2 linked regions of the Psychrobacter arcticus 273-4 genome follow. The protein of the gene in region 2 interacts with the protein of the main gene of each other region in a pairwise test. Links are inferred from orthologs where the notes say so. Each region holds a gene or a part of one and is shown on either strand. Other genes may lie near its edges.

Region 1 (16,529 bases), 500 kb from region 2 along the record:
AAGACCCTGATTCAAGCTTTAGGCAATCGCTTTGGTAGCTTGCAGTCAGCGCCTTACGTTTTATTGCGTGCTGATGATAGAACGGGACAAACGAATGGTGGCGAATGGCTGGATATTAATGGTCAGCAGTGGTCACAGATTGAAGAGGTGTTTATCTTTGCTTTTATCTATGAAGGGGCACCAAATTGGTCGCAAACAGATGGGGTAGTGACCATTCATGTGCCAGACCAGCCACCGATTGAAACACGTTTGACAGAAGGTGCAGGTAACTTACCAATGTGCGCTATTGCGCGTCTGGTCAATCAACAAGGCAGTATTAATGTTGAGCGTATTAATGAGTACTTTAAAGGACATCAAGAGATGGATAAAGCTTTTAATTGGGGCTTTAGTTGGAAACGTGGCAGTAAGTAACGACTGTATTTATATGCTTTAACAAACGTAAAAAATCAGTCCATCTATTGTTAGATGGGCTGATTTTTATGCGCAATTTTTATAAACGATAAGACGAGATATCATTTCAAAAATTATAGCTATAGTCGGTGAAAAGTAATATCGATACAACAGGTACTACTGGTGCAAATTTTTCTTGCTTGCTGTGCCTACGCAGACAGAGGCTGCAAAAAATTTACACCAGCAATACGGTAGCGACTTTAAAGTATTTCAACTATATTAAGCATGCGGGGTGATAGCAGGCATCAAGTCATGGAAAGTACGACCAGTCGCCGTTTCACCGATGGCATGCATTTTCCACTCATTATTATGGCGGTAAACTTTTGCCATAATCATCGCTGTATGAGTACCTTGCGACGACAAATTATAGCGTGCTACTTCAGTATTGTTATTGGCATTGACGATACGGCAAAACGCATTTTCTACTGTCTCAAACGTCTGACCAGTAAAGCTGTTCACGGTAAATACCAAGGACACTACGTTAGCTGGGACTTTTGATAAATCAACATTGATCACTTCATCGTCACCATCGCCGTCACCGGTGCGGTTATCACCAGTGTGCACGATACTGCCATCTTTTGATTTTAATTGGCTAAACCAAATGGCATCCACTGGCTGTTTGTTGCTATCAAACATGATGCATGACGCATCTAAATCGATAGAATCGCCGCCACTACCGCCGCCGAACAATTTACCTAAAAACCCACCTTTTTTATCTTGTGGAGCTTGGGCAACATCCCAGCCTAGACCTAATTTTACTTGGGTAAGATCGCCGCCAGCTTCTTTGCTTAGGGAGATTTTTTGACCCTTTTGTAAACTAACTGCCATGTGATAATCCTTAGAATAGTTGTATGAGAAATTGCTATAAAATATTACCAAGTAATCCGCTATTGCCGCCGCGACCGCCTGAGCTGGTACCTAAGATGCTTTGCAGCCAACCTTGGTAGCTGTCACGGTTGCGTGAGCAAATAATGACTTTGCCTGATCCCGAAAAGTTCAATACCATGCCTTCGCCACTGGTGACTGAATTAATGATATTGCTCATGATGCCTTTTTTCTTGCTGGTGGATACAGAGAGCTTATAATCAAGCGTCGAGTCCCAACAGACCACATGACCATTATCGATAATGACATCTTTATCTGGGGTCACATCAATCTCAAATAATGAACCAAAACCCGATACCACCACCTGACCTTGACCTTGCGTCTGCATGACCATAAAGCCGCCGGTATCACCAAAGACTGCGCCACCTAAGTTACGTTGAATATGGGCTCTGATATCGACGCCAATTTGCGCCGCGACAAAAGCACCATCGCTCAAGGTATATTGATGTTTGCCACAATCAATGATTTGCATATCGCCGTCTAGCGTTGGTGCCAGTAAGCAATCGCCTTCACCATTTACCGCTTCAATTTGCTGCTGAAAAAGTGACTCATCATTAGCAAAACGGCGCATCAATGACTGCATCAGTCCACCTTGCAACTTACCTTTTAGCTCAAGATTTGATTCCATCATCACCATAGCATTGGCTTCGCAATAGATTGAATCGCCTTTTTTAAGAGTGCAATGTAAGAAGGGTTCAATAGTTCCGATTAAGCTAAACGTTGCAGCCATAGGTCAAAAGTCCTTGTTCTAATATTTTTATAAGTCTATTTTTAGAGGGTGTAGCAAGTATCTTCTGTCAATATCGTTTAGCGATTAAAGCCATAGCTACTTAAATTTAAAGCCATCAAATGTCTTAAACAACACACTTGATGGCTTATAGATTTCGTAAGTGAATAGTTACTTACGATAGTTGGCCTGCGACACGCTTAAGTCAATTAGACTATTAAACGTTGACGCCGTAAGAGGCCGCTAATGGTCCAAGACCACCGCTGAAACCTTGACCAACCGCGCGGAATTTCCAGTCGCCACTATGACGATATAATTCACCAAAAATCATCGCTGTTTCGGTACTGCCGTCTTCTGATAGGTCATAACGAGCGATTTCAGCGTCGCCATTGTCGTTCAAAACACGGATATAAGCGTCACCCACTTGACCGAAATTTTGGTTGCGAGCTTGACCTTCATAGATGATGGCACAGATAGCGACTTTGCTTACGTCAGCTGGAATGCTCGCAAGGTTGATTTTGATTTTTTCATCATCGCCATCACCTTCACCGGTACGGTTGTCGCCTGTGTGTTCAACCGCGCCATTGTCTGACTTTAGGTTGTTAAAGAAGATGAAATCTTGATCATTACGTACTTGACCTGCTTCATTGACCAAAAAGCCAATCGCATCTAAGTCAAATTCTTGACCGTCAGTGGCGCGTGGATCCCAGCCTAGACCGACAGTAATATTGGTTAAACCTGGCGCTTCTTTTGATAAGTTTACGTTGCCGCCTTTTGTTAAGCTAATAGCCATATAAATATCCTTTGGATTAATAATTAAGTGGATTGATTGATAAAAAAATAAACTCAAATAGTGCAGTGGTCGAGATATAGACGCCGTTAGAAAAAATCCATCTGTACGCCATGCCCTGCATATCATTACGATTTACTATACTAAGCGTTTGCTCACTAAGCAAGGCGTATTTTGTGCGCTGATGTTGTGTTTACTAATAGATATAGCAATTGTGCAAATCTGATACTTTCTAACCATCCCGATAACAAGCGTTAAGATATTGTTATCAAAAATGAATTTCTTAGATACTAAAGTTGGTACTGAGGTTTCAATGTCGAAGCTATAGTCGGTGAAAAATAATATCGATACAACACGTACTGCTGGTGCAAATTTTTCTTGCTTGCTGTGCCTACGCAGACAGAGGCTGCAAAAAATTTACACCAGCAATACTGTAGCGACTTTAAAGTATTTCAACTATAGCTGTTAAGCAAAATCTAATGATATAAATTGCCGGTAAAATAAAAAAGGTAAAAAAACAAGCTATACCAATTGCTCGATATAACCTGTTATTAGTAACGCTTTGAGATAAAATCTTTTTACGTTATGTTATTTACACACCCTGTTATATAAACACTAGGTAATCGACTTTGCTTGTTGCTTGCGATATTTGAGTGAAGCAAGCAATGCCCAACCGATAAAGGCAATACCAATCAAACCAGTAATAAGCTCTGGTACATGGAATTTCACCGATAGTAGCATGATAATTGCCAAGGCACCGATGGCATAATGTGCGCCATGTTCAAGATAGATGAACTCATCAAGCGTGCCTTTGTCGACCAAGAAGATGGTCATCGAACGCACAAACATAGCACCAATGGCAAGACCAAGCATAATCACGATAACGTCATTGGTAATCGCAAATGCGCCAATCACGCCATCGAAACTGAATGAGGCATCAAGGACTTCTAAGTATAAAAAGCCGATAATACCGCCTTTCATAATCGCGCTGGTCGCTGCTGCGCCAGAACCATTCTCTTCGTTTTCTAAGTCTTCTTCAAGGTCACCCTCGAGCATACCAGAGATAACTTGGACGCCAAGATAGACCAAGATACCCCATACACCAGCAATCAGTACGGCAGAACCTTGTTCAGCATTGGCCCATGATACGGCAAACATCAGGACAATAAGCGCGACAAACACGCTCATGGCATCGACTTTGCCCAATTTTGCCAAACGGCTCTCAAGCCAATGGAACCAATGGACTTCTTTATCATCAAAGATAAAGTTTAAGAATACCAGTAACAAGAAAATACCACCAAAGGCTGAGATTTCAGCATGATGTGCCATTAGTCTTGCCGAGTATTCTTCTGGTTGATATAACGCTAGATTGATTACTTCCATCATACCAAGGTCGGCAGTCACTGCAACGATGACAATCGGGAATACTAAGCGCATACCGAATACAGCAATTAAAATACCAACGGTTAAAAATATCTTTTTCCAAAATTCGTCCCAGCCTTTAAGGACTGAAGCGTTGACCACCGCATTATCAAATGATAATGAAATCTCCATGACGGCCAAAATAGCAGTAATAGATAGAGTGGTTATTAAGCCGCCCATACCACCATGTGAATATCCCCACCATGCAGCTACCATCAATGCGATAGCTGTGAAGATGAAGTCTAAATAAAAATGTCTCATGACACATCCTGTCTGGTTGCGTAAAGCTAAGGTTGTCTATTATAGACACAGCATAAAAAAAGCGGTTATTACTAACCACTTTTTATGCATAATTCTAAACAAAACATAAAGCATTATCAGTCATTTGGCTATTAAAAATTGTGACTATTTTGCAACCATATTTTACAGCCATTATCACAGCTAATAGTGAGGCATATTTGCTTTATGTTTTGGACGGACTTATCATCTAATAAATAGTTTTAGCACGGACTAAATATTGATTTAGATATCAACACCATATTGCTGGCACATCACTTGTAGACCACCTGAATAGCCTTGACCAACGGCGCGGAATTTCCATTCGGCATTGTGGCGATAGACTTCGCCAAATACCATCGCTGTCTCAATAGAGTGGTCTTCTGCTAAATCAAAACGGACCACTTCAGTACCCGTTTCTTCATTAACAACGCGAATAAATGCATTGGCTACTTGTCCGAAATTTTGGCTACGCGCAGCGGCATCATGGATAGTCACAGTGACAACGATTTTATCGACATCAGCAGGTACTTGCGTTAGGTTGACTTTGACCACTTCGTCATCACCGTCACCTTCGCCCGTACGGTTGTCACCGGTATGCTCAACGGCGCCATTATCAGATTTGAGCTGATTATAAAAGATAAAGTCATGGTCGCCGCGTACTTTGCCAGCTGCATTTAATAAAAATACGCTCGCATCAAGATCGAATTCAGCACCAGAGGTTGCGCGCTCATCCCAACCAAGACCAATAAGTAATTTGGTTAGATTTGGATCTGTTTTGGTGAGCGATAAATTACCGCCTTTATTCAGAGATAATGCCATGGAATGGTCCTTGTTATTTATTGGAGTAGGGTGAGTTGCACGATTACAACGGTGAAGATAAAAACTATAGTCGGTGAAAAGTAATATCGATACAACAGGTACTACTGGTGCAAATTTTTCTTGCTTGCTGTGCCTACGCAGACAGAGGCTGCAAAAAATTTACACCAGTAGTACTGTAGCGGCTTTAAAGTATTTCAACTATATTTTAAGACCGTCTCTTCAAAATAGTACTGTGTCGCTTTTGAATCAGATTTACTATACCAGCGATAATAGGATTAAACAAAGGTAAGATGATCGCTAGCAGCGTTCTATCATACCAATAAAAAATGACCCAATCAAAGCTGATTGGGTCATTGTTATGTTTCATACCAAGTTAGGCATCAAAGCTAAGATTTATTGTTTTTTATATACTCTGACGATGACGAATCTCAAAACTTTGATGAATCGGTTTTTTGATATCAAAATCAAAACCGATAGTTTTTTGGGTAATATCGACGATGTCATAACGTTCAGTCAACTGCTCATCCAGCTCAAAGCGGGTAAAGTTATTAGAGAAGTATAAAATACCATCTGCCGTTAAGCGGTTCATGGCACGGTTAATCAGTGCAGCATGATCACGCTGGACATCAAAGGTACCTTGAAACTTTTTAGAGTTTGAAAAGGTTGGTGGATCAATAAAGATAATATCGAATTGTTCCGTATTGTCTTTGATCCACTCAAAAATATCGGCAGCAACAAATTGATATTTATTACCACTGACATTTAAGCCATTCAAGGCAAAGTTTTGCTTGCCCCAATCCAGGTAATTCTGTGATAAATCCACGCTGGTCACTTTTTTAGCGCCCGCCAATGCAGCATGCACACTCGCCGTACAAGTATAAGCGAATAAGTTCAATACCGACTTATTACGACTGTTGTCTTTGATACGCGCACGCATATTGCGATGGTCAATAAATAAACCCGTATCGAGATAATCGGTGAAATTGACATACAGATAAGCGCCATCTTCGCGGGCAATATAAAACTTGCCACGCTTTTCGGTATTGCCTTGTTTACTATATTGGTCATTACCGGATTGACGAGCACGAGTTTTAATAAAGATTTGTTCGCGGTTAATGCCGAACACTTCACGAATACCCATTAACGCCAAATTAAAGCGTTTTTTGGCAGTTTCTGGTGGAATAGTTTTCGGCGGCGCGTACTCTTGCACATGAGCATAGTCGCCATATAAGTCGATCGCCACTTTAAAATCAGGTAAGTCAGCGTTGTAGACCCGGATATTGCTCACGTTGTCTTTTTTAGCCAATTTCTTTAGTCGGGTCAGGTTTTTTTGCAAACGGTTGATAAAATCTTGACCGTCTTCAACCTCAATTTCACGTTTCTCAAAACGATTAACAAGATTACCCGTTTGTCCAGCAATCAAGGTACCATAGCGGAAATACACGGTAATGGCACCATTATGACACCGCAACGTTTTTGGCTCTCTGATAGGCAAGATATCTACTTGCTCAACGTGAGATGCCAATATACCAAGCATCGGATCAACACCACTACCAGCAAAGCTGTCTTGTAATATAAGACCAATCGATTGATATAATGGCTTAATCATTTCTTCATCACCCAGACGCTCACCATAAGGTGGGTTGGTGATAATCAAAGGATTGCTTAGACGACCGTCAGCAACCAAGGGTTTTAATAGCGTACTTAGCTGATCAAGGGCGCGCGTTTCGATATCGAGTAGCGGCAATAAGTCTTGCAGACCGGCGGCAATCAGGTTCTTTTCTGTGGCAATGATGGCGCCATTATCAGCATCGAATCCAAAGATGAGCGGCAAAGTATCCGGCTGCTCATTAGCAATCTCTAAGGCTGCACGGAAACGTGTCTGTGCATCATCAATCATCTCTTGCCATAGTGCCGCATCATGATGCTGCCACTCGTAAAAACCAAATTGATTGGCGGCTTTATCAATACCGACGGCATAATCACAATGCATGAGTAGCGCTTCAATGATAAAGGTACCAGAGCCACACATCGGGTCGATTAGTGCATTATAAAAAGGCGCGTCACCTGCCTCATTTTTCTGATGCCAGCCTGCACTATAAAGTAGGGCAGCTGCTAAGTTTTCTTTTAATGGTGCCTCTGTCATTGCCACGCGATAGCCACGGCGATGTAAACTGGTACCTGACAAATCCAAATACAATTCAGCTTGCTTGTCATTGACGGTCGCAAAAATAGAAAAGTCTGGATTTTTACTATCGACGTTAGGGCGGCTTTCATATACTTCGTTAAAGGTATCAGCAATCGCATCTTTGATACGTAGCATGGCAAACTGTTGGCTGACTGCCACACGTTTATCCACAGACAGACGAATCGCAAATGTCTGCTCTAAGCTAAATTGCTCCGTCCAATTGACCGATTTTGCCAAACCATACAGCTGCTCAGCCACATCATATTCGGCATTGATATTTTTGCGTTTAATCAGCATTAATACACGAGATGCCACGCGCGACCAAAGGCAGATCTTATATAAATCACGCAAGGTACCCGTAACAGCAAGGCGACCAGTGCTTTTCATCTCGCTTGCAATACCAAAACTGGTCAGCTCAGTCTGTAGCGGTGCTTCTAACCCATCGGCGCAGGTAATGATAAGGTCAAGCGACAACGGTGCCGAAGATACTGTGGAAGAGGCGAGCGCGGTTGTTTCGGTCATACGGATACCTGTGGGCTAAATTGATAAATAGTGCACATCATAAAATAAGATGTTTAACCGCTAATTTTACCATAATTCTATAGCGGATGCTTTAAAGCGCTGATGTTTAAGAAAGCGATGATTAAAAGATTTATATTTTAAAGAACTTTTTATGGCATATATAGTCGGTGAAAAGTAATATCGATACAACACGTACTACTGGTGCAAATTTTTCTTGCTTGCTGTGCCTACGCAGACAGAGGCTGCAAAAAATTTACACCAGTAATACGGTAGCGACTTTAAAGTATTTCAACTATAAATGCTAAATAAGTTGCAAGAATATTAATGCTGGTCTTTGTTCAGCGCTAATGACTCTGAAACAGTTTGCGCGGTCGTTGCCAATGGCTTGGGCTTGGTCACAATCGGATAGACGTCTTCTCTTGGCATTAAGAGGCGCATATGAGGATAAGGGGTCGAGATATCAGCGGCATCAAAAGCGCGTTTGATATTCTCTCGTAAATCCTCTTTGATTTTGGGCATACGAGCTACTGCCGCTGGTTTGACCCAAAAGCGTACAATAAAATATACGCCATACTCGCCAATCTCTGCCACGGTCGCAGAAGACTCAGGTCGGTTAAGTACCGCCTCACTATCAGACAGTACCTGCAGAATTTCCTCACGTGCTTTATCGATATCATCTTCAAAAGCAATACGCATCTGAATATCAAAGCGTATAAAGTTTTTGGAGGTCAGGTTGGTAACGACGGAGGAGGCGACATTCGAATTGGGTATGATGACTGTAATATTGTCACGAGTTAAGATATGGGTCGTACGTAAGGCAATCACCACTACGCGACCTTCATTGTCATTGATGTTGACCCAGTCACCGACTTGAAAGGACTGCTCAAGCAAAATAGTAATGCCCGCAATAAAATTGGCAAGCGTTGACTGCGCGGCAAAACCGACTGCCAAACCGGCGATACCCAAACCTGCTACTAAAGAGACAATATCAAAGCCAAACTGTGCCATGACACTGGCAAGCCCTAAGACTAATAGCAGCACCGATAAGATATTTTTAAGCAGCTGCTCAATAGAGGCGTTTAGACCATAGTGCTGTAGGATTTTATGGATAATTTGTCCAGAAGATGTCCATAATACATAATATATCCCCGCCCATGTACTGGCTTTGGCAGTGGCCTTGATGGTATCTGGCTCAAAATTCAGCTGACTCATAATAGCAATGACACTGGTCACGGCCCATACATAACGCAGGATTGAGCGGGCAATTTTAGCCCAGCGCTCATTAAGGCGAATGCGTGCTTTGCTTTTTTTGAGTACATAGATAGCAAGCCAATAAAGAAACCCCGATATCGCAAGCAATATTAGGATTTTGATGCCAGTGCTCACCAGTTCTACTGATTTAGACGACCAATCTAAGGTGCCTTCCTCGATAGAGCCACCAATGGCAAGATAAAGGCTGGTATGCAGATCGCGAGCAATCTCTTGAAAAAACTCAGTAATACTAGTGATTGCCATTATCTTATCCATGAAAGGTGTGGTTCTAAAATATATTACTCTATACTAATATGATGTTAACAACGTGGTTTAATGCTCATTCAAGAGCTGTGTTGTTGGGTATCAAGCGATTGATACGGTATTTCCATCAAATCCTGAACATCACGCAAGGCAGCACGCAAAGCCTCTAAAATAGTAGGGTGATAAAAAGGGGTGTCGAGTATGTCTTTGATACTCAAGTCGTTGGTAATTGCCATTGCCAATATATGACCGATATATTCTGCATCCGGACCAACCATGCTTGCGCCCAAGATTCTGTCTGTTTTTTCACAGCCATAAATATGCAATAGACCACAGTTGACACCCATAACACGGCTACGACCTTGATTGTCAAAGTTGACTTTCCCAATCACGTGTTCAAGCGTTGGATCTTGTTCGATATCTGGTAAAGACATACCGACATTGACGATTTGCGGTGAACTAAAGACGATGGAAAATGGCGTTGCAGGCGGACGAATATAGGCGTCTTTTTTGTTGCCGCAGACCATACTTCCGGCACTGAAACCTTCATCGCTTGCTACATGAAGCAATGGAATATGGGCATTGGCATCACCTACAATATAAACGTCTAAATCACCGATTTTACCAGTTTTTTTATCAAGGTTTTTTGGGCGATTTTTATCATCGAGCTCAACGCCAAGGTTTTCAACACCCAATGTATCTATATTGTTGCGTCGACCGGTCGCGACCAGTACATAGTCACCTTGCCATTGTTGTACCTTACCGGCGCTGTCTTCATAGTCAATAAATGCAGCGATGTTCTTTTTATCTATATTTTTATCGATATTTCCATCTAATTTTTGACCGATATCAGTAATTTTACTCCCCAAGTGCATGGTCAGCTCGCGACTTAGGCAGTCAATGGCTTTGTTATTGATATCATTATCTTTTAAACCAGCAACGCGTTTGGCGCGATTAAATACCGTTACCTTTACACCCAAACGTGTAAAGGCTTGGGCAAGCTCTAAACCTATGGCACCTGCACCAATGACAGCCATGGATTTTGGCAAGTCGACTAACTCAAAGACAGTGTCTGAGGTCAGCATGGTGTCGCCAAGCTTGTCAGCCCAGCCATCTGGAATAAAGGTCGAGCTGCCAGTAGCGACAATGATTTTATCTGCTTGTATCAACTCATCATTGACCTCAATCAGACCTTGCTTATTAATATAAGCACGTCCCGCTATTTTGCTATCCTCAGACCAGCTATCGACGTATTTTTCGATGTAGCTGGAAAAATGACCACGCTCAGCGCGCACCCGTTCCATTACTTGTTTGCCATCTATGTGAGCAGTGGCATGGATGCCAAATTCACCAGAATGATTGGCATCATGAGCGCGGTCAGCGGCGGCAATGAGTAATTTGCTTGGCATACAACCCACCGCAATACAGGTCGTTGTCCAAAAGCCATCATTAATAATAATGATATCTTCTACAGATTTTTTTGCTTGACGAAAAGCGTTTTGACCGGCAGTCCCAGCACCAATGACCGCAACAGATACCTTGCGCGTCACGTTTTGATGAGTGCTATGATCAAAGGGAGCAGAAGGATCGGAGGCGGTATCAGGCTGTTTATTCATAGTATTCTCAAATAAAGAGTGTTTTAAGGTTTATCGTCAGGTCTATTAAAAAACTAAGGCGCAAGCGTGGTTAATAAACGCTCAGTATAATCCTTTGCTTTAAGGTTGCGCTGTGCATGAGTGAGCGTACCATTTTTATCAAAGACAAATGCTGAACGCACAAGACCTAGAGTAATATTGCCATACATGTTCTTTTCTTTAATCACATCAAAATGGTGGCAAAGTTTTTCATCGGCATCACTGATAAGTGGGATCTGTAGATTGTATTTGGTAATAAAGCTTTCATGTGATTCAACGCTATCACGTGAGACGCCAATGATGTCATAGCCTAAGTCATCAAACTCGTTAAGATGGGCGGTAAACTCTGTCGCTTGTGTGGTGCAGCCAGGGGTATTGTCTTTTGGATAAAAATAAAGGATAAGTCCTTTGCTGGTATTGGCTACTAGCTCTTTTAAGCTGATGTCATCATGAATGAAATGACCGTCTAGCTCGCGTACGATGGTGACTGGAAAATCAGGTAGGGTAATGGTTTCTGTGGTTGGCTTTGCCATCATAAAATCCTTATTTATTTTGATTGGGGTTATATTATTATTGGTCATCCCATTATAGGCAGATTCGTAGAAATAAATCCTCAATTTTACACATCACTTATGGATGAGCAACAAAAAAGACTGGCAATTGCCAGTCTTTTAGACATCTAAAAATTTAAGGATTAAGCAGGTTTTTGTGGCTGTTTTAAGTCCAAACCAATGGTACATTGCTGCAAATCTTTTTGCATTTTTTTCACATACGAGAGGCTTGATGGGTCTTTTTTACTTTGCGCGTAGCTCTCAATCTCCCACATCTGACCAATGGTCATATTGCTACGGACACCGATGGTACAGTCACAAAGCTTGGTTGCAGTGCTCTTGTCAGCGACTTTGTATTTGACCGCGCCGTTGACGCAAGTATTGATATTATTCTGTTTAATATCAACAGCATTTGCTTGTGGCATGGCAAATAGAGCAGCAAGGGCTAGGGGTAATACTGGCAAAAATTTCATAAATATCCTCTTACGGGTAGCAGCGATGACTTGAATTTTTTATAAATAATTCAGTTTTTGTACAAATGATAAAATATCACTTCTGCTAAAATGTTGGTATTTTGGTGCGCATTCATATCTTGTTGCAGATAGAGTGGCTCATACCATACCAACTATTGTATTTAAAATACAACGGCAGCGTGCTGTGTTAATGCAAGCGAATGTTGCGCCAATGTTTAATCGCCTTTATTTTAAGACAGTCTATTCGTATTCTAAGACATTAATCTCTGCAATCATGACTGGTAATGTGTAGGGTCGGCAACGCCTGCCTGAGCAAACCCTTGACGGCGCAGCGCACAACTGTCACAAACGCCGCAGGCAAAACCATTGGCATCTGCTTGATAACAAGAAATCGTCTGCCCGTAATCGACGCCAAGAGACAGACCAAGCTCGATGGTTTTGGCTTTTGATAGCTGTTGCAGTGGCGTTTGAATCGATAAATGATGACCGGTAACACCTGCTTTGGTGGCAAGGTTTGCCATATGCTGGAAAGCGGCAATATATTCAGGTCGGCAGTCAGGATATCCTGAATAATCGACTGAGCTTACACCAATGACGATATGGTTAGAGTCAGTCACTTCAGCGACTGCCAAGGCATAAGATAAGAAGATAGTATTGCGCGCTGGCACATAGGTATTTGGAATGGCGTCGTTATCAATCTCATCACGCTTTTTATCTGGGAATTTATCAGTATCACCATCGGGCACAATCATACTGTGATCTGTTAATGATGAGCCACCCAATTGGGCGATATCGATATCAATAATCCTATGATTGACCCCTGCGGTTTCAGCGATCGCTTTAGCAGCGATAAGCTCACTATTATGACGTTGACCATAATCAAAGCTGACTGCGGTTACTGAAGCATAACGCGCCTTTGCCCAATATAAACAAGTCACTGAATCAAGCCCACCTGACAACAGCACGACCGCATTTTGGCTTTTATGCAGCTCGTTTAATTGGGTATCGTTTTCTTGATCAGCAGAAGAGGTTGGCAGAGCAGTATTTGTCATAGTGGCATCTATTATTGGTTGACGAAAAACGCCTATTTTAACAAAAATCCCACCATTACAGAACCTTGAAAGCAGCATTAAAAAATCATGTAAGTAATAGGATGAAGTTTAGGAAAATTGGTAATAAAGTATTAGCATTTGTGAATGAAAAGTGAGGCTTTAGATACATAGTTGCATTTAAGAGGATAATTTAAGATCCTCTTTTCAATCTGTTAGCAAATTTTGTTATAATCGCTGCTGTTTTAAAGCACTGTTTGAAGCGTTACTTTACTAAGCATCATTGTTAGCCATATGCAGATAGCTTTTATTGCAGCCTTTTTAATAGATCGATTGATTACCTCTTTTGAAGTAAAGACATTCTTGTCAAGATATTGAGTAACTTATGACTGCAGCAACCTTATTTACACAACAAACCACGCCTCAGTTTGATAAGGCTTCTATCGATACTGACGTGAATCATCATGCTAAAACAACTGCCATCGAGGCGATGTTATATGATGATAGCGATGACAGAAATGATGATTTTATGGATGAGCAAGCGGATAAAATATTGGCTGACACTCAATCATTGACCGAATCGGCTTACTTTCGTAAATTGCAAAAGAAGCTGCGCCGTCAAGTATCATGGGCGATTCGTGATTTCAATATGATTGAAGATGGCGATGTGGTAATGGTCTGCGTATCAGGTGGTAAAGACAGCTATACGTTGCTCGATATATTGCTGTTATTAAAACGTATTGCCCCGATTCATTTTGATATCGTCGCCGTCAATCTTGACCAAAAGCAGCCAGGCTATCCTGAAGAGGTGTTACCAGCCTATCTAAACGAGCAGGGCATTGCTCATTATATTCTGGAAAAAGATACTTATAGTATTGTCAAAAGCGTGGTGCCAGAAGGCAAGACCTATTGTTCGGCATGCTCACGCTTACGCCGTGGCTCACTTTATGGTTTCGCCAAACAAATCGGTGCGACCAAGATTGCGCTTGGGCACCATCGCGACGATATGTTAGCGACTTTCTTTTTAAACTTGTTTCATGGCGGCGCGCTTAAATCGATGCCGCCTAAGTTACTCAGTGATGACAAGCAAAATATGCTTATCCGTCCACTGGCTTATGTGGAAGAAAAAGACATCATTGAATATGCTCGCCTAAAAGAATTCCCAATTATTCCCTGTAACTTATGTGGCAGCCAAACCAATCTGCAACGTGCCATTATTAATGACATGCTACGTGAATGGGACGACGCCCATCCTCAGCGCTTAGCATCTATTTTTAAAGCGATGCAAAATGTGGCTCCTTCGCAATTGGCAGATAGAGAGCTGTTTGATTTTGAAACCTTGAGCCTTGAGCGTGATGACAACGAGCGTTTGTTTGAAGGTGATAATATCCAAGCGGGACAAATAGAGAGTCTGGCTGAGATTGGTTTACCGGTCGCGCCCGCAACGCAGATATTTAATCCAAACTTTGTTGATACAGAAAAGGGCAGCCACACCCCCAAAAAGATCCCAACGATTAATCCAGTGATTTAATGACTTAATGATTGAATGCCGTTTAGGACTTTTAAACAAAAAAACCAGCCATGAACTTATCATGAGCTGGTTTTTCATTTTTAATAATGCTTTGCAGAATTTAACTTTCACCAAATACCGGTAGAGGATCAAAGCTAACCTCTGAGCGTGGTAACTTGGCAACATCCTGCATGCGCCAATCGTCTTTACCTTCATGGCTCACTTGTAAATAATATTTGGCTTTAAGAGGATCGATATCCACTTGCGCACTGTATTTATTGCCTTCTAAATGCTTTAGTACCACATCATGGTCTTTTTTGATGTCAGTGGCATGAGATATAGATAAATCCAATGTTTCAGGATAGTTAAGCGGACTGCCATTAATCAATTTACCTGACTGCAAACTTTGCTCAGGATAGTTCAGATAAAACACAACATCGCCATTATTTGCAAATTGCATTTGCCCATGTAGGTCTAAATCATATGTCAACTTGTCACGCGAGACATCATGATAAAGGGTTTTACCATCCATATACCAGTCGTCGCGTACCACGCTATCACGAATCTGATAAGAGTAATAAACAAACCAGATGCAAGCAATGACGACGAAAGCTGGCATACCAATGACAAAGATAACCACCATATAGTTTTTATACCATGGCTGGCTGTCTTGATGCTTAAAATTTGGGGTTGGACTGGACATAACATACCTATTAATCAGATATCTAGTAACCGTATCAACGGATAAAGCTGACAGCTAAAGGCTGCCAAGGTAAGGTAACTCAATAACCAGTGAGCTACCAAGCGCTAACTCACTGGTAGGTATCATTTAATAATGAATATTTATACTCACTGCCCTTGAGTGGTAAAAACATTCTGTTTACTAACATGATATTTGCCGTCTTCACTACTGACATTCAAAGTCACTGGTGTTTGACCAAACTCAATCACATCAGGGTCGCCATAGATACTAACTGGCATATCAAAGCTTTCACCGGCATCTAACGGCACATCTTTAAAGCGAATTTCTAAGCTCAAGCCCTCTTGCGGCGCTAGCGTTATTTTGTAAGTATGGGCATCTTGGGTTTTATTGGTCAGCTTAACGATATAACTGTTTTCAATCATGCCTTGCTGATTCAATGAAGACAGCTGATTGCGGTCACGGCGTATATCAATCTCTAATGGCACACGGTCATTTAAAGCGTATAAGACACCACCACAAAGTATGGTTAAAAGTATTAAGTAAGCAAAGAAACGGGGGCGAAAGACACGGCTTTTCTCTTTTTCAGCCAGTTGACGCTCTGTTGTATAGCGGATAAGTCCGCGTGGATAGCCCACTTTATCCATAATCTCATTACAAGCATCGACACAGGCGGCGCACTGAATACAAGCAACTTGTAATCCATCACGAATATCAATCCCAGTAGGGCAGACCTGTACACACATTTGGCACTCGATACAGTCGCCTAAGTTCTCAGGGTTGGTGCCTTTTTTGCGAGCACCGCGAGGCTCGCCGCGCTCATAATCATATGAGACAACCAATGTATCTTTATCAAACATCACGCTTTGAAAGCGACCATAAGGACAGATTTGGATACACATCTGCTCGCGCATATAACCTGCATTGACATAGGTCGAAAACGCAAAGATAAATATTGACACCCAAATCCACGTCGCCCAATCAGGGAAGGGGATAAAACCAATCATCTGCCAGC
Region 2 (14,945 bases):
GCGATAAACTGTTAAATCATTTGGGACCTGAGCCATTATCAGATGCGTTCACTGCAGACTATTTATATCACCTAATCCAACGTAGCCGACAGTCCATCCAAACTCAAAACAGTAAATCGATTAAAAAGCAACCCATCAAACGAGCCATTAAATCTGTGATTATGGAGCAGCAAGCTGTGGTCGGCGTTGGCAATATTTATGCAACTGAAAGCTTATATCTCTCAGGTATTCATCCTGCGACCCCAGCTAATGAAGTGTCATATGCGCAAATAGTTATACTGGTTGCCCATATCAAAACCATTCTACAGAAGGCAATTAAGCTTGGTGGTTCCACACTGCGTGATTTTACCGTTGCTGATGGTCAAACAGGCTATTTCCAACAGACCTTGAACGTCTATGGTAGGCAAGGTAACGCTTGTCCACACTGCGAATCCACTTTAGAAAACATTAAGCTGAATGGACGTGCTAGTGTCTACTGCCCTCTTTGTCAGCCAATCATTTCAATGTAAATTTGCTCAAAATAAAGATTTCCTAGATTAACACACCAAGTGCAACGCTTACTTACACATTCTGGCTAAGTCACTTTTAATCGTCTATCATCGGAATAAACCGACTAACAAACATGTCCTCATATGCTGCGCATTTTTGTTGCTTATTGACCTACATATTGCTTTAATAGAGCCAGTACTTACAAAAACAGTACTTACAAAAACACTGCAAGCCATTTATTTATCAGTAATATATATGTCATTTATCGTTGCCGTGATGTCTCTATTCTTGTAGAGATATCGAAGCTTCTATACATCATACTATTTATGTGTTTTAGGATATCATTATGACTGCTCAAGCTAATATCAAATGCACCGCGAAATATAAACTATTAACGGTTATGGTAAGTGCCAGTTTAGCGTTTGCGAGCATGCAGTCTGCTTTGGCAGCGATAGAAATTGATGAAACAGATTTTGGCCCCTCTTATGAGACTATGGCTGTAGATACTGTTGTAGGCAAACCATTACAATTGATAGCAGCCGTCGCAGGCACAGCAGCTTATATCGTCAGTCTGCCCTTCTCTTTGATCGGTGGTAATGCTGAGCAAGCACAGCAGAAGCTTGTTGTTGAACCATGGAATGCCATGAGTCGTTGCTTAGGCTGTACGATTGCTGAAGACAACTATTATAAATCGCAGGTCGTTGATAACAACGTTGATAATAACGTTGTGCGTATCGTGGTTGATCAACCATCAGAGATTATTATTAATACCAATGACCATGTTGTCGTTAGACCTTAAATATAAATGCAGTTAAGTACTTATAAACAAACCCAATAAGAAAAAGGCTAACATAACGTTAGCCTTTTTTATTTTTTAATCTGACAGTCAGTAAAAATACGCTTACTTATTAATATTACCAAGCTTAGCGCTAATTTCGCGCAGCAATTGCACTTCTTCAGAAGGTCCTGCGATTTTCTCTACAACCTCATCTGCACGGCGCAATCTATTGACCATTTTTACCATCATAAAGATAATAAATGCCAGAATTAAAAAGTTAATCAATACCGTAATAAAATTACCATAAGCCAATACAGGAACGCCAGCGGCTTTGAGAGCATCATAAGTCATTACTACACCTTCAGGTGTATCACCTAGTATCAAAAACATATTTTTAAAATTAATTTCACCGCCGGCAATAAAAGCAACGATGGGCATGATAACGTCCTCTACTAAAGACTTTGTGATCGTAGCGAACGCTCCACCGATAATCACACCGACGGCGAGATCCATCACATTGCCTTTTAAAGCAAATTTTTTAAACTCAGATACCATACTCATAATCTATCTCCTCAAAAATCTTATCGACCATAAAATAAGCGTATATAGTCGGTGAAAAGTAATATCGATACAACACGTAATACTGGTGCAAATTTTTCTGGCTTGCTGTGCCTACGCAGACAGAGGCTACAAAAAATTTACACCAGCATTACTGTAGCGACTTTAAAGTATTTCAACTATAAATGATGAATCTAACTTTGGATTTCAATCATGAGCATAAAATTGTTCGTCTTTTTAGCAAATTATATCCGACTATTGTCTTTTTATTTTATGCAAAAGGCAACACAAAAAAAAGCAGCATAGAATAGTTGGTATACCACTATTCTATGCTGCTCATTAGATATCTTTAATACGGAACCAAATAATGGATAACCACTATTTATTGTTCAATATTAAGCACCTTTCTTACGACCATAACGCTTACGTTCACTTTCAGTCAAATAGCGCTTACGTAGACGAATCGCTTTTGGCGTTACTTCTACCAATTCATCATCTTGGATGAATTCTAGTGCTTGCTCAAGCGTAAACTTGACTGCTGGCGTTAGTGTTAGCGCTTCATCAGTACCACTAGCACGGACGTTGGTTAACTGCTTAGCAGTCGTCGGGTTAACGGCCATGTCATCGTTACGTGAGTTAAGACCAACGATCATACCTTCGTAAACTTCAAGCTGTGGCTCAGCGAATAATTTACCGCGTTTTTGTAGGTTAAATAGAGCAAAACCTAGGCAAACACCCTTCGCCATAGAAACCAACACACCATTCGAGCGACCACCAACATCACCAATCTTTTGTGGACCGTAATGTGAGAAGCTTGACGTCATGATCCCTGAACCTGAAGTCAAGGTTAAGAACTCAGAGCGGAAACCAATCAAACCACGGGCAGGCATAGTCGCTTCAATACGCATACGACCTTTACCATCAAGTTCCATATTGGTCATCTCGCCTTTACGCAAGCCAATCTGCTCCATGATAGAACCTTGATGCTCATCTTCAATATCGAAGACCACGTTTTCATACGGCTCTTGTAGCTTACCATCAACTTCTTTAACAATAACTTCTGGGCCTGAAACACCCATCTCAAAACCTTCACGGCGCATGTTTTCGATAAGTACAGATAGATGAAGCTCACCGCGACCTGATACTTTGAATTTATCAGGAGACTCTGTATCTTCTACACGTAATGCGACGTTATGAATCAATTCACGCTCAAGACGTTCACGAATGTTACGCGAGGTCACAAATTTGCCGTCACGACCAGCAAAAGGTGAGTTATTTACTTGGAAGTTCATTGAAACAGTAGGTTCATCAACCGTCAAAGGCTTTAATGCTTCGACAGTGCTAGGATCACAAATCGTATCAGAGATATTTAGTGCATCAATACCAGTAATACAAACGATATCGCCTGCTTGCGCATCTTCTACATCAATACGATCAAGACCATGATAACCCATAATTTTCAAAATACGGCCATTACGAGTATTGCCATTTTTATCAATGACAGTCACTTGTGTATTGGTTTTTACTTTACCGCGCTGAATACGACCAATACCGATAACACCAACGAAGCTGTTGTAATCAAGGCTTGAGATTTGCATACGGAAAGGTGCTTCAGCATCCACTTGAGGAGGCTGAACCACATCAACAATAGTTTTGAAAAGTGGCGTCATGTCATCAGCTAAGTTATCAGCTTCTAGACCAGCAATACCATTCAATGCTGAGGCATATACCACTGGGAAATCTAACTGCTCATCAGTCGCACCAAGGTTATCAAACAAATCAAAGATTTGATCCATTACCCAATCAGGACGTGAGCCAGGACGGTCAATTTTATTGATGACAACGATAGGTTTTAGACCTTGCTCGAACGCTTTTTGAGTCACAAAACGGGTCTGAGGCATTGGACCATCAACCGCATCAACGACTAGAAGTACGCAGTCAACCATAGACATTACACGTTCAACTTCACCACCAAAGTCGGCGTGACCTGGGGTATCAACAATGTTGATACGGTATTCTGTACCGTCAGTGTTATCTGTCCAACGAATGGCTGTATTTTTAGCCAGAATAGTAATACCACGTTCTTGCTCAATATCACCTGAATCCATTGCACGCTCAGCAATGTTGGCACGGTCACCAAAAGTACCAGACTGATGTAATAGCTTATCAACCAAAGTAGTTTTACCGTGGTCAACGTGGGCAATAATTGCAATGTTACGCAGGTGTTTGATATCGTTCGCCATATAAAATGCTCGTTTCGTCTTAAAAAAATGCAGTAGCAGTAAGCACCGCTGGATAAACTTTTGCCATTAACCAGATAAGTAGGATTACGTTATGATTAAATAACCATACAATAGGTACAGCTAGATAATTAATAGAAGTAAAACATAGACTTATGGTGATGAATCCATCGTACAGATAGCTATGCTAATGTACACCTTGTCAATTTACAAAGTGTTTGGGTGGCTAGTATAACATTATTGCATCATAAATTTATGTAATTACTTACTTTTCTCGATACATCAATAAAAAAAAGCCACCCAATGGGTGGCTTTTTTTGTAACTAATTAGCTTATTACATAATTATTAGCTATTACTTATTGAACAACCATATCTTTAGTTTGTTCAACAGTCATCGTTTTGTCACCAGTGATGATGGCATAAACGCGACGGTTCATAGCACGACCTTCTTCAGTGTTGTTGTCAGCGATTGGTTGGTCATAACCATAACCAACGGTTGATAGACGGTTTGGTGCAATACCAAATTCGTTAGTCAACATAGATTTCACAGCAACAGCACGGGCTTCAGACAGACGTTGGTTATAACGTGCTGATGGACCAGTTTTAGAAGCATGACCTTCAACACGAGCAGTAGAGTTAGGATACTCACGCATCTTCTCTGCTACTTTAGCGATTTCAGGTTTGTACTGAGTTTTGATAGCTGACTTGTCGTTATCAAAGAATACACGTAGTTCCATTTTTAGCTCATCAGTAATATCTACTGGTACTGGGCAACCGCGCGCATCTACAACCACATTCATTGGAGTGCCTGGGCAAGCATCGATGCTATCAAGTACGCCATCGCCGTCTGAATCAAGATCAGATTCTACAATAACGATTGGTGGAGTCTGAACGTCAGGCTCTTGCATTGGTGGAACTGCTACTGCAGGTGCTAAGTGACCACCAAGGACTACTTCTAGGCCGGCCAAAGCCATGCCTTCCCACCAGTTGTTATCAAAGTTATGAATCGCACGAGCTTCACCACGTAGGCTTAGCGCATCATTGATACGATACATAGCACCTAGACCTAGGTTACCGATAGTATCTTTAGTTTCGGCAACTTCAGTACCCGCTGCATTTTCAATCTTAATTTTAGATTGGCCAGCACCAACCAATACATATGGCTTAAGCTTATTATCAGTGTAACCAGTGAATTGCTCAGTACCAATCAAGAAGTTACCAGAGATCATTTCTTGTTCAGCATCGAAGCTGTCAGTTGATGCTGGATCTACACCATCAGTATTTGATACACCATACTCTACTTGAAACTGGGTAGAAGGAGTCAATTCGATACCTAGTGCGGCACCAGTATATAATCCATTTTCTTTATAGAAACCACTATCGCCAACACCAGCAGGGCTCGTAGTTTCAACTTGCTCATCATCAGCGCCTTCGCTGTAGTGATAACCAAGTAGTAATGGGCTGATAGTTACGCCAGCATTAGCTGCTAGTGGGGCTGCGGTGATGGCAAACAAAGCCAAAGCAATTTTATTTAATTTCATGAAACTTTCTCCAAAGAATAATTTTAGTAGTGCATTAAGCAAAACTATTGCTCAAAAACAAACATCATTTACGAACGTACGAACTTAAAATTACAAAGCAAAACCAATTAAGATGTAGCTTAGCTATTATCAATTCAGTTTACAACTTTTTTCGTAAACCAGCTACACATTATTACACGATAATGTCATAACTAAAACACATTAGCCCGCTTAACTTACTGAGAGCTAACACACGTTACACTCTTTATCTTTTGTATGTTAGGTCGCAATAGATGATGAAACGATTCCTACCTATTGTTACAATTCATTTTAATACAAGTAGTTAATTTTCTCTATTGTTAAAAGCCGCTATTCACGAAATGAAACATTCTTTGACAGTAGATATATATTTGGTTTATATTGAACATATATCAATAAACAATATTTCACTATTATCTGTAAGATCTTTCTTTCGCGCTTTACGTCATGAATTATAAGAATAAACTGATAGAAGTCATTGAGTCATTAAACATATAAATTGCTAGGATCATCCTCATAATCAATACTTAAAACTATCTTAGCTATCCCTCTCATACAGGTAGCAGTCCATTATGACCATATCATATAGAACACTTTTAATATGCTCAAAAGATTGTAGACGCCATAATGAGCACGGATTTAATTTAGTAGAATTAATCATAACGGTTGCCATTTTGGCAATCATAGCAATGATTGCCACACCCTATATCTTAACCCAATTAGCTCGTATGGAAGCCAAACGTATTGCAGGTCAAATAGACACTACCTTAACTATGGCAAAAGCCGAGAGTTACATTAGAAGACAAAATTTACTGGTTTGCTTATCTAATGGTGGTGGTCTTTGCCATAGAGACAGCTTTAAACAGTTATTATTATTCTCGGATAAAAATAATAATAACAATTATGATGTTGGTATTGATGATTTGTTAGAAGATCAAGCGCTAAACCCGAAATACAGTACTTTATATTTGAGGGTCGGTAATAACCGCCATTACACTAAGTTTTGGGGCGATAGTGGCAGTCCTCGTGGGCATTTCGGACATATTAAATACTGTCCAACCTCAACCTACAATCACACCATGTATCAAATCTCATTTAGCCAAGTCGGTCGCATTACTTATAAGCCCCATGAAGATCATCCGACTGGATGTGGCACTTAATAAAATAGCCATACATGCTAAGCATTAACTATCGTAACTAGCGATGCATAGCTATTTTCATCATAATAACAGCCTGCTCTATCCCCACAAATAGCGCATCCGCTATCAAGGCATGACCAATATTTAGCTCATATATACCGTCAATTTGGGCAATCGCATTAACATTATCATGTGTAAGACCGTGACCAGCATTGACCAACAGCTTACTATCAATTCGTTTGGCGGTAATCACTGCAGTTTTAATACGTTCAAGCTCTACACTTCCTTTCTCTATATCACCTGCCAAACCTGCCTCAGCGTAAGAACCTGTATGTAATTCAATAGCATCAGCGCCACAAGTGACTGCTGCATTAATCTGCTTGTCTTCGGGATCAATAAATAGAGAGACTTTAATACCTGCTGCCTGTAATTTAGCGACATAATCTTTCAACAAATCCAGCTGTCCTGCTACATCAAGCCCGCCCTCTGTGGTTAATTCAGCACGCTTTTCTGGCACTAAACATACCCAATATGGTTTGACTCGGCAGGCTATCTCTAGCATCTCAGTCGTTGCTGCCATCTCTAGATTCATTCTAGTGGTCAGCTGCCCTGCCATCTCATACACATCGGCATCTTGAATATGACGGCGATCTTCACGCAAATGAATGGTGATACCATCAGCACCTGCTTTCTCACACAAAAGGGCTGCAGCTAGTGGGCTTGGATAGCTCACACCGCGTGCTTGACGTAAGGTTGCCACATGGTCAACGTTGACACCTAAGAGTGGTTTTTTTGATATATTATCTGAATTTTGCTCTAATGTATTCGGCAAAATCTGCGCTGTAGCCGTCATAAAAAATCCTTTTATTAATAGTTAGATCATTTACTAAAAATAGCCTGTAACGTATTTATGATAAGTAGTGTGTGACCATACGCTATCATTCGAAACGCTTTATAATTGATAACGCTGTTGCTGCTGCCAAAGCAAACGACTTTGTAGCGGCTGATAATCAAGCAAGTGATCAATCAATTGCCGATGCAAACGCGACCACATGTTTAGCGTATTAACAGATAAACCTTGCTCAAGCATCATCAATACCTCACTTCCATTAAAGACAGTATGCCTAACCAAACTTTCGCTGTCTTCATGATGCACAATAGGCATTAAACCGACATCAGGTAAGAATCGATAAACCTGTGCAGAATCGATAGGATTTTCGAGACTGTCTTGATTCAAAGTCAGTGAAAATCCCAACTCATTAAATAGATAGCTCTCAAAATGGCGCAGACACAAACGTAGCTCGTCAGCGCTTAGAGGTTTTTTGAGCTTGTATAGGCTATCTTGATAATGCTGCCATAATATTGGCATAGGATCTTCAGTAGGCAATAATCGCCATAATATCTCATTGAGATACAAGGCTGCATATTGATGCTGACCTGTGATGCTTTCTTGATACCGTGTTTCTGCATTTGCTGCATCATCATTTTGTGGAGCTGATTGATGAGCTGAAATAAAAGAGGCAATATTGATTTGACTAAAGGTTTTGAGATCACGTTTGCCCGTAGCAAAGAGTTGTAAGGGCATAAATAGTGGCGCGCCTTTTTTGCCAATACCATGTATCACCCCATGCTGCTGAGAAAATAAATAATATAAGGCGCGCTTTTCTTGATAAGGGCGCTGGTGTAATAAATAACCGATTAACGCTTCATTACGCATGGATTATTACTCCAGCTACAATCAGTCCAAAATAAAAGAGCGTTGCTATTAATATCCTAAACTGGTCAAAGCTCGTTCGTCATCAGACCAGCCACGCTTAACTTTCACCCACAACGTTAACATGATTTTTTTATCAAACAGCTGTTCCATATCTTTACGCGCATCCATACCCACTTGCTTGATACGTTGACCTTTATCACCAATAACAATCGCTTTTTGACCACTACGCTCAACATAAATAGTGGCATCGATAAAGGTACAAGCTTTACGTGGACGACCGGTTTTTGGATCAGTATGTGCCGCTTCATCTTTAAAACCATCAATTTGTACGGTTAAATCATAGGGTACTTCATCACCGGCACTACGCATGATCTTTTCACGAATGATTTCACTGGCTAAAAAACGCTCTGAGCGATCGGTGATTTGTTCTGTATCATAAATTGGTGCAGCCACTGGCAAATGTGATGCTATCACTTCTTGTAGACGATCTAAGTTTTGATTTTTTAATGCAGAAACAGGGACGATATCGGCAAAATCAAAACTGTCGTTAAAGGTCTCCATTAGTGGCAAAACGCTGCCTTTATCTTTCAAGGTATCGGCTTTATTAATCACTAAAACCACATTTAGATTGGTATCACCAAGCTTTTGTAGAACCAGTAAATCATCATCACGCCATTGGTCAGAATCAACAACAAACAATACTAAGTCGACATCTACCAATGCAGAGACGGCCGCTTTATTCATGCGCTCATTGATAGCACGCACTTCGTTGCGATGAATACCTGGAGTGTCGACAAATACTGCCTGCATCTCATCATTAGACAAGATACCGTGGATACGATGGCGAGTCGTTTGTGGTTTACGCGAAGTGATAGAAAGCTTTTGACCCAATAAATGGTTCATCAACGTTGATTTGCCGACATTTGGGCGACCAACGATGGCGACATAGCCGGTTTTAAAACCTTCAACGGCAAGTTTACTATTATCTGGTGAAAAAAATGCTTCAATTGCTGAATCGTTATCTACTGTATCGTTTTCCACTACGCTATCTTTTACTACATTATTTTGGCTTACATTCAGGTCAGTATTTTCGGTCATATTTGTGGCATTATCTTCATTATTTAATGGCAAGTCAGAGTGATTGCTCATGGGGTAATCCTATGGGGTTTGTCATCAGTCAAACTGCTGTATGCTCATATGACATAAACAGCAGCACTGTTATCAAGTTAAAAATATGTAATATCGCAATACTAATTCGTTAAAGAATAAGCATTTTTTAAAATGTAGAGATTATAATTTTAACGGCGTTACTATTAAGGCAGTACTATAAAATCAGGGCCATATTACAAAAGCTATTAGCGGCGTTTTTTGGGCACACCTGGCAACTTATGAAGCTGGTTAATCATCAGCTCAGCAGCTTTTTGCTCAGCAATCCGGCGACTTTCGCCAGATTCGGTAATATCAGGACAGTTAATAATGTTTACCTGACAGCGTACCACAAATAGTTGATGCGGGGCATTGCCGCGTGTTTCCATCAACTCGTAATGTGGTAAGTCAAATTGCTTCGACTGCAACCATTCTTGTAAACGACTCTTGGCATCTTTTAGGGCTTTTTGATCGTTCACATTATCAATCAAATCCCCATACCAAGAAAGCACACATTCTCGCGTGATATTCATATCTTGACTGTCTAGATAAATAGCACCAATCAATGATTCTACCGCATCTGCCAATATGGAAGCACGATTGCGACCGCCACCTTTACGTTCACCGACCCCCAATATCAGCTGATTTGACAGCTCTAGATTTTGAGCGATAATGACTAAAGATTCTTGCCTAACGAGCGTCGCTCGCATACGGGTCAGACGACCTTCGTTTTGGGTCGGATAACGATGATATAGCGCCTCACCAACAATCATCCCCAATAAGGCATCACCCAAAAACTCCAAGCGTTCATAGTTCTTTTTACTATCGAACGAGCGATGCGTGAGTGCCAGCTTTGCTAGGCTTAAATCATTAAACACATAACCCAATTTGCGCGTTAATACTGCTAAGCGTTGAATAAATTCTGAACTAATAACAAGCGTGTCATCAGATAGGCTATTTTTTGGTGGATTAGGAACCGCCTGAGGATACTGCGAAGTTGGTTTCATGCGTGGCTTATGATTATCCCTTTTGTTGCACTATTTAATCTCATCAAATAGTAACGTTTAAAAATATTAAATACAAAAAACCAGCTCATAGAGAACTGTTTTATAGCGTACTGGCTTGTTAAATCGTTGCTGTTTAGATTCTAAAAAATCGAATTAATCTGCTATTGTAGGATCAATATCGCCTTCAAAGCGATTCACAATATCAATATTACCAAAGAGCGTATGGGTTTTTTCATATTTTTTATAAATAGCTAACTGACCTGTTTTTTTATCTTTAAAGGTAAATATCTCTTCAGCCTTGGTATCGTAATCCGCATTAATAGACAACTGCTTATCAACACGAACAACGAACTGCTTAGCAGTTTCTTTCTTGCTATTAGATTCTTGAAGCTGAGCACCCAAGGTTTTGGTCAGCTGATAATCGGCAATTTGTGCCGGCACAATGGCAACAATTAATTTAGCAGCAACGCCCAAAGCGATGATAATAAAAACGATACTAGTGACACTAGCACCGCGCTGTGTAGATAAGCCAGATAACTGTTGCACCATAATACCTCTCAACGGGAAATTTTCTATATTCGTAACTTACCATGCTTATAAATTACTATATTTTAGTACATATTTATAAGCTAGATATCATTACATTAAATAGCTGTAATATTAGCACAAAACGTTTGTCGATAAATCCATCCGTAGAGCATTGATGCCATTAATCAATAGCGCCATTACGTTTAAAGGTGGGTAACTGCAGACCTGGCGGCTTATGCATCCAAATATACACCGCTTTTCCTGCTAAATTATCATCAGGCACAAAGCCCCAAAAGCGTCCATCCGCGCTGCGATCACGGTTATCACCCATGACAAAATACTGACCTTCAGGCACGTTAATACGCCACTCATTACCTTCTGAGCTCACCACTTCTGGCGACTGTTGCTGTAAAAATGGCGCATATTGTGAGCTGTTCATGCCATTCAAATAGCGCACGACATACTCATGCTTACCTTGGGTCTCTTTAAAGTATTGTGCGTCACCTTCTTCTTGCTGACCCATCGCAGCAGCATTCTCTTCCGTCAGCATTTGACCCGGAGCCACTTGACCTGCCGAATATAACTGTGACGTCAGCTCTGCATTGGCGTCAAAATCCATAGCTTGAGTAGCAACAGGCACGTCATTAATCGCAAGCGTACCTTGATTATAACTCACCGTATCACCCGGTAGACCAATGACGCGCTTGATATAATAAATACTTGGGTTCTCTGGATAACGAAAAACGGCCACATCGCCATGTTCAGGCGCACCGGTATCGATTACTTTATTATAAGTCAGCGGCAAACGTACCCCATAAGCATACTTATTGACGGCAATGAAATCGCCTGTATATAAGGTCGGCACCATGGAAGACGACGGAATATTAAACGGCTCAATTAAGAATGAGCGCACAATAAGCACCACTGCTAATACCGGGAAAAAATCATATGCCCAGCGTACCAACCAGCTCTCTTTACCGCGACCCCGTGTTTTACGTTGTTTAAGTGTCAGCTTATCTAATAGCCAAATAAGACCCAAGCCAATGGTTAATGGCACTAAAATCAAATTAAAATCAAAATCCATACTTAATTGCCTATTAGCGAGCTACTTATCCAACGATGACATCCGTAAAAACAGCCATGATATTCATTTATTAACAATCTAGTCTACCTGCAATACCGCTAGGAAGGCTTCCTGTGGAATCTCCACGTTACCCACCTGCTTCATGCGCTTTTTACCAGCTTTCTGTTTCGAGAGTAGCTTTTTCTTACGCGAGACGTCACCGCCATAACACTTAGCTAGGACATCTTTACGCATGGCTTTTACCGTACTACGACCAATGATTTGGCTGCCAATCGCTGCTTGGATAGCGACATCAAACATCTGACGCGGAATCAGCTCTTTCATCTTACTAACCAGCGCATTACCACGGTAGCGCGACTGGGTTTCATGAACAATCATAGCGAGTGCATCGACTTTATCACCATTAATCAAGACGTCAACCTTAACCAATTTATCGACCTGATAACGCTCAAAATTATAATCAAGTGACGCAAAGCCACGTGATACCGATTTTAGACGGTCAAAGAAGTCCATCACCACTTCACCCATCGGAATATCAAAGATCAATTGCACTTGGCGACCCATAAAACGCATATCGACCTGCACACCACGGCGCTCAATACAAAGCGTCATCACATTACCCAGATAATCCTGCGGTACTAAAATCTGACAGCGAGCAATAGGCTCACGGAACTCTTCTATATTATTCGGTTCAGGCAATCTTGATGGGTTATCAACATAGATAATACTGCCATCTTTTTTCACAATCTCGTAGATAACTGACGGAGCGGTGGTAATCAAATCCAAGTCATACTCACGCTCTAGACGCTCTTGGATAATCTCCATGTGCAGCATACCGAGGAAGCCACAGCGGAAACCAAAGCCTAACGCATCAGAAGTATCTGGCTCAAAAAATAGCGACGCATCGTTGATTTGCAATTTTTGCAGCGCTTCACGGAATTTTTCAAAATCAGTAGATTCAACAGGGAACATACCGGCATATACTTGCGGCGTAATCTGTTTAAATCCAGGAATACAATCGACATCAGGCGTACTGGCATGAGTAATCGTATCACCAACCGGCGCACCAGCAATATCTTTAATACCTGCAATAATAAAGCCTACTTCACCCGCTTCTAAGATACCCGTATCTAACGGCTTCGGAGTAAAGACACCAATTGATCCGACTAGATGCGCATCTTTGGTCGATTTAATATAAAGTTTATCGCCTTTTTTTATCGTACCTTGGCGTACACGCACTAATGATACGACGCCTAAATAATTATCAAACCATGAATCAATAATTAACGCTTGCAGCGGTGCGTCACGATCACCTGTTGGCGCAGGAATAAACTCAACCAACGCCTCAAGCAACTTATCAACGCCAAGACCGGATTTTGCTGACACGCGTGGCGCATCAACGGCATCAATACCAATGATGTCTTCAATCTCTTGAATAACACGTTCAGGCTCAACTTGTGGCAAGTCAATTTTATTTAAAACTGCCATGACCTCTAAGCCTTGATCAACAGCGGTATAACAATTGGCAACAGACTGCGCTTCCACGCCTTGTGCGGCATCAACCACCAATAAAGCGCCTTCACAAGCCGCTAAGGAGCGTGAGACCTCATAAGAGAAATCCACGTGGCCCGGGGTATCAATAAAATTCAGCTGATAACGCTCACCATTGGGATGGTCATAATACAGCGTCACCGACTGCGCTTTAATCGTGATACCGCGCTCACGCTCAATATCCATAGAATCAAGGACTTGTGCCTGCATCTCGCGATCTTGCAGCGCGCCACACATCTGAATAAAGCGATCGGCAAGCGTCGATTTGCCATGATCAATGTGGGCAATAATAGAAAAGTTACGAATATTGGCTAATGCAGTCACAAAGCGCCTACTAAATAATGGAGGATTGAATAACGAATATAAATGCTGTCAGATGGCAACAATAGAATAAACACTCATAGTTGATATTGGTCAATACACCAAGGGTACTATATAAAGCGAACATCGTATTGTAGCAAGTGAAATGCCCACAGCGCTGATTATTACTTATAACTATGCGCAGGCATGTGAGGGTATTCTAGCAGTTTTCCACTGTAAAGTAAGTTGATTTTATCAGCAAGCTTTGGTTTTATAAATGAGGGTAAACAAGCCAGCTTCAAATATAAAATATTTACTAGGTTAGATCTGATATAAATTTTGTGGGTAACTATTTATTCTAAGCTATAAAACAGGCAAAAAAAAACCAATCACAAAGGATTGGTTTTTTAAATTTGAACAACTGCATATAAATGGTGGCGATGAAGAGACTTGAACTCTTGACCTCACGATTATGAGTCATGCGCTCTAACCAGCTGAGCTACATCGCCATTTAAGGCTCGGTATTATGCCGATATGAGTGACTTACGTCAACCCCTAATTGGCTTTTTTTGCAAAAATATTGAATTAAATTCAAGATCAGAGCAATTTTAAAACACCAAACCGATACTGCTGTGCCTTTTTAAAGATAAGCTAATAAAGAGACACCTTTAAAAAACTGCTAAAAAGGTTGGTAAACCGATAAGCCGGGTTCTGTCGTGGACAATCATTCCTCTAGGCGCACAATCGCTCGTACGCTCAAGCAACCTACCCGCATCGAACGCGGGCCGCGCCATGCCGATGCCTATTTGGTCTTGCTACGCGTGGAGTTTACCATGCCGTGAACTGTT

The links.
Region 1: the proteins of typA (region 2) and rlmKL interact in binary tests that used the Escherichia coli proteins (3 or more experiments, as listed by UniProt). The link is inferred for Psychrobacter arcticus 273-4 from one-to-one orthologs.

Annotation. Positions count from the first base shown.
Region 1 is NC_007204.1:909,396-925,924, forward strand. What follows is about bases 5,430-8,414. They hold rlmKL (bifunctional 23S rRNA (guanine(2069)-N(7))-methyltransferase RlmK/23S rRNA (guanine(2445)-N(2))-methyltransferase RlmL), read right to left. Parts: upstream 8,083-8,414; coding sequence 5,776-8,082; downstream 5,430-5,775. Other genes in these bases: PSYC_RS04005 (mechanosensitive ion channel family protein), read right to left, coding at 8,404-8,414. Also shown: PSYC_RS03970 (TerD family protein), read left to right, coding at 1-411; PSYC_RS03975 (TerD family protein), read right to left, coding at 670-1,278; PSYC_RS03980 (TIGR00266 family protein), read right to left, coding at 1,313-2,065; PSYC_RS03985 (TerD family protein), read right to left, coding at 2,280-2,855; PSYC_RS03990 (DUF475 domain-containing protein), read right to left, coding at 3,468-4,535; PSYC_RS03995 (TerD family protein), read right to left, coding at 4,797-5,372; more of PSYC_RS04005, read right to left, coding at 8,415-9,597; PSYC_RS04010 (dihydrolipoyl dehydrogenase), read right to left, coding at 9,678-11,213; PSYC_RS04015 (peroxiredoxin), read right to left, coding at 11,267-11,767; PSYC_RS04020 (hypothetical protein), read right to left, coding at 11,926-12,255; 7-cyano-7-deazaguanine synthase QueC, read right to left, coding at 12,528-13,307; tRNA 2-thiocytidine(32) synthetase TtcA, read left to right, coding at 13,690-14,835; PSYC_RS04035 (FixH family protein), read right to left, coding at 14,936-15,517; cytochrome c oxidase accessory protein CcoG, read right to left, coding at 15,664-16,529. UniProt on the Escherichia coli protein: Specifically methylates the guanine in position 2445 (m2G2445) and the guanine in position 2069 (m7G2069) of 23S rRNA. Methylation occurs before assembly of 23S rRNA into 50S subunits.
Region 2 is NC_007204.1:408,256-423,200, reverse strand. The notes cover bases 1,645-4,506. They hold typA (translational GTPase TypA), read right to left. Parts: upstream 4,069-4,506; coding sequence 2,221-4,068; downstream 1,645-2,220. Other genes in these bases: PSYC_RS01750 (OmpA family protein), read right to left, coding at 4,423-4,506; mscL (large conductance mechanosensitive channel protein MscL), read right to left, coding at 1,645-1,828. Outside these bases: mutM (bifunctional DNA-formamidopyrimidine glycosylase/DNA-(apurinic or apyrimidinic site) lyase), read left to right, coding at 1-509; PSYC_RS01765 (hypothetical protein), read left to right, coding at 836-1,288; more of mscL, read right to left, coding at 1,391-1,644; more of PSYC_RS01750, read right to left, coding at 4,507-5,607; PSYC_RS01745 (prepilin-type N-terminal cleavage/methylation domain-containing protein), read left to right, coding at 6,198-6,785; PSYC_RS01740 (pyridoxine 5'-phosphate synthase), read right to left, coding at 6,823-7,617; PSYC_RS01735 (DNA repair protein RecO), read right to left, coding at 7,717-8,481; GTPase Era, read right to left, coding at 8,530-9,579; rnc (ribonuclease III), read right to left, coding at 9,837-10,634; PSYC_RS01720 (DUF4845 domain-containing protein), read right to left, coding at 10,788-11,183; lepB (signal peptidase I), read right to left, coding at 11,344-12,246; lepA (translation elongation factor 4), read right to left, coding at 12,325-14,121. UniProt on the Escherichia coli protein: A 50S ribosomal subunit assembly protein with GTPase and nucleotide-independent chaperone activity, required for 50S subunit assembly at low temperatures, may also play a role in translation.